One region of the Agarivorans sp. DSG3-1 genome, then DNA from elsewhere that is predicted to be linked to it. Evidence: predicted binding sites of a transcription regulator. Region 1 holds the regulator's gene; each other region holds the start of a gene.
What was found. Region 1 encodes LexA, which represses DNA repair genes until DNA is damaged. Its sites were predicted from a motif close to TACTGTATNNNNATACAGTA; they were not measured.

Region 1 (2,276 bases):
TCAGATGCCATTACACTGTAAAACTCTAAATCTTGGTCAAAGTACTTGTAGTGCCACTTCCACTGGGAACCTGTCACTTGAATGGTAATGTCGGCATCGGAAGGGTCTTCCATTGCCAGTAAGGTTTTAGTGGCTGGAATCGCCATGCCTATCAAAATGATAAAGGGAATAATGGTCCAAATAATTTCCACTTTAGTGCTTTCGTGGAATTGAGCAGGAACCGCTCCTTTGGATTTACGGTGATGGTAAATCGACCAAAACATAGCGCCAAATACCAAAACACCAATGGCACAACAAATATAGAAAATTGTCATGTGCAAGCCATAAACTTGCTCACTGATGGCAGTAACACCAGGACGTAAATTAAAAGACATCTCTTGCGCAAACAAATGCGACGAAAAAAATGTCAGCAATAATAGCTGAATCCATCGGCCCACAGCGCTCTCCTTTGCAGTAGCCAACGACAACAACTTTCCATGCTAGGAAAGTAGCTGCGAATAAAGGGAAAATCCCCACCCCAAAAGCATAGGCTATTACAGCTAAATACAACCTACTGCTTATAAATTAACCCCTAAGTTAAAGAAATGTAAATACATTGTTGAGATTTTTGTGGATAAAGACAAAAGATGTGATGCTAACGACAAAAGCCCAAATCAGAGTGATTTGGGCTTCAAAATGGGGAACTTATTGTTGAATAAGGCTTACATCCAATCGGCAGTGCGAATAATACCTACCGCTAAACCTTCTATTTCGATGTTCTGATATTCAAGATCAACTTCAATGGTTGATAACTCTTCATTCTCAGGATGTAAGTACACCATCTTGCCGTCACGCTCAAAACGTTTAACCGTAACATCTTCATCTAAACGAGCCACAACCACCTGTCCATTGTGTACCTCGGTAGTTTTATGCACGGCTAATAAATCACCATCCATAATGCCGATATCTTTCATGCTCATGCCCTGTACTCGCAGTAAATAATCGGCATGCGGATTAAATAAGTTAGCATCTACGGCGTAATGAGATTCAACGTGCTCCTGCGCCAAAATAGGCTCACCCGCAGCAACTTGCCCGATTAACGGCAAGCCTGGCTCGGGTTCTACAGTGGCTTCATTCGCGCTAGCCGGCAAGTACGCTTCGCTAATACGGATCCCTCGCGACGCACCAGGAATCATTTCAATCGCACCTTTTTTAGCTAAAGCTCTAAGGTGTTCTTCTGCTGCATTAGCCGAGCGGAATCCTAGTTCTTTAGCAATTTCGGCACGCGTTGGAGGCATACCAGTATCGTTAATATGGCGGCGAATAAGTTCAAACACTTCTGTTTGGCGGGGCGTTAAGGGCTTCATAGTCTACCTGTAAGTTTATACAGCACACTGTTAGTATATACAGCATACATTTTGACGCAAGGTTTTATCTTAATTCTGATTTTGTTACTGTTGATTCAAAGTGATAGGAGGCAATAATGACCCTTGAGATAATCGAAATATCAGCCCAATATGACCAAGATCTACAGCGAATAATCAAACAGGTTGGCCAAGAATATGGCGCGGTAGGAGAAGGCTTTGGCCCCTCTGATGCTGAAGTCGATAATATGAGTCAGCACTATACACAGCAAAATCGTAGTAGATATGTGGTCGCTTTGTTAGATGGCAAGGTCGTTGGCGGCTGCGGCATTGCGCCTTTTGCCGATAGTAAAGATACCAGTGAGTTAAAAAAGTTATTTTTGCTAGAAGAAGGTAGAGGCCAAGGTCTCGGTAAAAAGCTCTCTTTAGCCTGCCTAGCATTTGCCTTAGAGCAGGGATTTTCTCGCTGTTACCTAGACACGCTTAGCAATATGTCGGCAGCGATTAAACTATACGAAGGCCTCGGTTTTAAACACTTATCCGCACCTTTACAAGGTACAGCCCATAATGGCTGCAATGTTTGGATGCTAAAGCAACTTTTAAAGCAGGGAACTTAACAATAGCGCTAATCCTGACAGGATAGCGCTATCGAAATTTTCTTTTGAAAAAAACTTACTATTGCTGAAGCTCAAATGCACCAATATCTACGCCCGCACCTGATATCCTTGCACTTCCTGCTAAATCCTTACTCGGTAGCTCAAGGTTATCAACACCAGTATCAATGGCCTCGCTAGTCAAATTCAAACTGAAGTCACTCTCTAGCCCTTGAGAGATCTTGTCGCTTACAATGTTACTTTCGTTCACAAACTCACTATTATTTAGTAGCTCTGTAAAACGAGATGAAAACAAGTTATGACGAGTAACGCTTTGCTC
Region 2 (2,276 bases), 890 kb from region 1:
CAAAGCAGGAAGCTGCTCTGGTGAAGTATGGTGCTTCCTTGCCAGCTCCAAGGCAAGGCTCATCCTTTCTTCTAGCTCTGCAAACAACTCAGGATCGTAGTCTAGTTGCTCACTATACTGTCCTAACTGCTGAGTTGCCTCTTCAACCTGAATTTGCGCGTCATGCAAGAGATTATTAATGGTTTCTAATTTGGGGTCTAGCTCAAGTAGTTGGCTGGTTGTTTTGCAAGCTTGGCTGAGCATATCCATAACATTTACTTGATCGTCATGACCAAGTAATTGCGTGAGTTGGTGGCTGCTTTGCTGTAATTCAGTACTGTGTGATAGCCACTGATGTTGTTGCTCGATATCCTGATACTCGCCTTCTTGAAGGGAGAAAGCATCCAGCTCTTTTACTTGGTAATCAAGCAACTGGCGCTGAGCGGCTAGCTCTTTTTGCTGTTGTTCGGCAAGTTCTAGCTCGTTACAGAGCGCTTTCCAGCCTTGGTGAGCTTGTTTTACGTCACCGATTAGCTGAGGATGGGCAGCATATTGGTCCACAATTGATAGCTGTTGGTTTGGCTTTAACAATAGCTGATGAGCATGTTGGCCATGAATACTTACTAAGTATTGGCCAAGGCTTTTTAACTGAGCAAGTGGTACTGCTGTGCCATTAATGTAGGCCTTGGAACGACCTTCTTTTGTTACCACTCGGCGCAGTATGCATTCGTCATCACTCAGTAACTCATTTTGCTGCAACCACAATTGAGCCCGTTGGTTATTGCTTACGTCAAATTGTGCGCTAATTTCAGCCTTATCAGCTTCTTGTCGCACCATTGAGGCTTCTGCTCGATTACCCAAACATAAACCAAGGGCGTCAATGGCAATAGATTTACCCGCTCCGGTTTCACCCGTTATGGTGGTCATTCCTTGATTCAAATCGAGTTCAAGAAATCGAACAATGGCAAAATTTTGTACGCTTAATTGAGTGAGCATTTCAATACCTGTTTATTCATACAGTAACTGTGTAAATATATAGTGCAAGTTTTATTCAAGCAAGCGACATTTTTAAAGATTTTGCTAAATTATGAGAAAGCTATTGTTTTTTTTGCCTTAGTTTACTGAGCTAGTTCAGCATTTATTCAGCTACTAGATAGCTGCAGCTTTTTGTCTAGGTAAGGAACAAGAGGTAGAGCTTACTTAGTTGGTAAACTAGTTGAAGCCGCTGCTTATGCTGTCTATTTTGGCTGGTTTGTGCTTTTCATATACTTTCTAATAAAAAAATATTTCAACTCACTACACTCTCTCGGAATTAGCTACTACGCTTTTAGCTGTCACATTAGTGTCATTAAATTCGTGCATGTTTATCAAACAGTTGTTGTATCTGTGCCGCATAAGTCGGTAGACCAATTCACCTTGAACCACATGGAAGAGATTATGTTGAATAAACGTTTAACACTGAGTGCTTTGGTACTTAGTATGGGCGCAATGGTTAGTGCGCAAACGAGTGCTGAAACGCTTCGCTTATTAACGTGGGGTGGCTATGCGCCTCAGGAAGTGATTGATATGTTCGAAAAGGAAACGGGCATTGAAGTAAAAGTGACTAAATCAAATAACGAAGACATGATTTCAAAGCTTCGAGCCACTGGTGGTTCGGGGTTTGATTTAGCTCAACCTAGCCAAGATCGTATTACTGGCGTACAGCAACAGTTTGGCATCTATCAGCCGATTGATTTGAGCCGTATTGAGCATCAACAAATGATTACCTCTATGCTTGACGCTACCAAGAAAAATACTGCGGTAGGCGACCAGGTATTTGGAGTTCCTCATGTATGGGGTACCAGTGGTTTAGTGGTTAATGGTGAAATGGCCAAAGATGTGGCCGATTACACCGACCTTTGCCAAAAGCAATATGAAGGCAAAATTTCTTACCGCTTGAAGCGCCCAACCTTAATTGGTTTTGCTTTTGCATTGGGTGAAGACCCATTTGCTGCTTATGCTGACCCTGTTAAATACCAGCAAATACTTAATAAAGTTGAAACTGCTTTGGTTGACTGTAAGCCACTGGTAAAAACGTATTGGTCGGGTGGCGATGAATTAATGAACTTGATGCGTTCTCACGAAGTGGTAGCTGCTATGGCTTGGGATGCTGGCGGTTGGAAACTCAATCGTGAGCAGCAAAACATTCAGTTTGTAGCGCCTAAATCTGGAGCATTAGGTTGGATTGATACCTTTGCTATTCCTAAAAAGTCGAAAGCGATTGATGCAGCCTACAAGTGGATCAACTTTGTTATGCG
Region 3 (2,276 bases), 1.8 Mb from region 1:
TTGTTTATCCCATATAATTCTTGTGTCGAATGACTTAGCAGCAAATAGTGTTAACAACACAACTGCACCAAACGCTGTAGCTCCGGGCCCGGCTTCTACTCCGACCAAGTTGTTACGTTCAAAAACCGCTATCATAATTGACAGTACAAACAGATCAAGCATTGACCATTTGCCGATAATGTCAATTATCCTATAAATAACAATACGTTGTCGATTATCTAAATTCATCTTGAATTGCAAGCTGAGCATAATCACGATTAAGCCAACAAGTTTCATAACTGGAACAACTATACTGGCTACAAAAACGACGATGGCAATGCCTACCATATCGTCCTTTATTAAACTAATTACACCAGACATTATTGTTTCGTATTGAGGCGCTCCGCGCGTACTTAGCACGGTAATAGGCATTAGATTAGCGGGGAAAAGGCCCACTGTAGCGGCAATAACAAATGCCCAACACTTTTGCAGGCTGTTTGGGATTCTGGTATGCACTCGCATATGACAGCGTTGGCAATGAGTTTGCTCTTCTGACATGGACAGTTTGCAGTGTCTACAGAGCTTTAAACCCATTTGCTTAGCGGATGTGTACATAACGCTCCCAGTACTCTGCTGGTTCTATCCGTTGAATCAAACGAGTAGATAACAATAGCGTAATACATATACACCAGAGGCCATAACCTAAATCAATATCAGCATATTCAACCAGTTTCACTAGGGCGACTAAAAAGCTGACGATATAAACCTCTATCATGCTCCAGTGAATCAAATCATCTTGAAAATGCAACGCAGTGGCAAGACCTGGCGCTTTCCAACCCTTGCTTAACGACAACGATGTGTAACAAATAAGGCTAAAAAGCAGTATTGGTGCAATGAAACTGGCGATAACAACAGCAAAACCCACTAGGTAATAGCCGTGCTCCAACAGCAATACTGTGCCACGAAGAATGTTAGCTGAGCTGGGTATTCCCAAGAATGTAAAGCTTAATAAAGGGTAAGTATTTGCAAGAGACACCATAATTAAGCAGGTAAGGGCGAGTGCAAATTGGCTAGAAAATCGGGCTCTGTTACCTCGCGCTAAGGTATGCTTACAGCGTGGGCAAATAAGAACTTTACCGGCTCTGCAATGGGCGTGCGTATCCACTAAAAGATCACAACTTGGGCAAATGGATAGCTTTGATAACTCAGAAGATTTCATAATCTACATATTAGCCAAGTCGAGCCAACTATGCTGTAAAAATTTGTCACTAGTAGTTTAAAAATGAATGATGCATACTATCCTGTATATAAAAACAGTAAATGGAGGCAGCGGTGGCTGTAATTATTAAATATGTCGTCGAACGGAACGGTGTAGAGAAAATGACTTTTAGCTCAAAGAAAGAAGCCGATAACTACGACAAAATGTTAGATGTTGCCGATCAACTTACTTTGTTGATTAAGCACGCAGAGCCAAAACTTAACGAGCAACAAGCAGAAAACTTAGGTTTTTACCTTTCATCGCAGCGCAACGCTTTACAACAGGTGCTAAAAGGCCAAGAGTTTGAGCCATCAATGATAGAAGAAGAGGCTTAAAGCTTGGAACAGGTATCAACACGTTATATCACGCTTGGCAAACAGTTAGACGCTATTTTAGACAAAGACCTACCTTACATATCAAACTTAGCAAATTTCTCTGCTTTACTGTGGCTAGAGTTAAGCGACATTAATTGGGTTGGTTGTTATTTAATAAACCAAAACAAAGACACATTATTTTTGGGCCCGTTCCAGGGTAAACCTGCTTGTACCTCTATTACTGTAGGTAAAGGTGTGTGTGGCGAGGCCTTTGCTCAGCAAGAAACTCTAAGAGTGGCTGATGTGCATAGTTTTCCTGGCCACATCGCTTGCGATAGCGCGAGTGAGTCTGAAATTGTGGTGCCATTCCGTTTAAATGGGCAACTCTTTGGGGTAATCGATATTGATAGTCCTAAGCTTTCCCGTTTTGGTGCCGATGACCAAATTGGTATCGAGCATTTAGTTAACGTGCTGGAAAATAACTTGGCGGATGTGCATTTTTAATGGCTTTTCAATATACGCTCACTATAATAGCCGAAATCAGCCCTGTCGCTGTACCAGAAGAGATGTTTAAGAAAGGTCATCATGGAACAAACTAATAAACTGAAAAATAGTAAAGAAGTCATTCAATATTTGGCAATGCAATTTCCTAACTGTTTCTCTACAGAAGGTGAAGCTAAGCCACTTAAAATTGGTATTTTTCAGGATTTAGCTGAACGTCTAAA

Region 2: recN (DNA repair protein RecN) is a predicted target of LexA. The motif match lies at 982-1,001, and genes of this name have one in related genera.
Region 3: ACLD71_RS15850 (YebG family protein) is a predicted target of LexA. The motif match lies at 1,279-1,298, and genes of this name have one in related genera.

Annotation. Positions count from the first base shown of each region.
Region 1 is NZ_CP177241.1:1,643,883-1,646,158, reverse strand. It holds gene coxB (cytochrome c oxidase subunit II) at 1-374, opposite strand, end outside; gene lexA (transcriptional repressor LexA) at 702-1,346, opposite strand; gene ACLD71_RS07720 (GNAT family N-acetyltransferase) at 1,463-1,960, shown strand; gene ACLD71_RS07715 (choice-of-anchor Q domain-containing protein) at 2,019-2,276, opposite strand, start outside.
Region 2 is NZ_CP177241.1:2,532,571-2,534,846, forward strand. It holds gene recN (DNA repair protein RecN) at 1-975, opposite strand, end outside; gene ACLD71_RS11820 (extracellular solute-binding protein) at 1,417-2,276, shown strand, end outside.
Region 3 is NZ_CP177241.1:3,420,666-3,422,941, forward strand. It holds gene ACLD71_RS15840 (paraquat-inducible protein A) at 1-537, opposite strand, end outside; gene ACLD71_RS15845 (paraquat-inducible protein A) at 578-1,144, opposite strand; gene ACLD71_RS15850 (YebG family protein) at 1,312-1,572, shown strand; gene ACLD71_RS15855 (GAF domain-containing protein) at 1,576-2,055, shown strand; gene proQ (RNA chaperone ProQ) at 2,137-2,276, shown strand, end outside.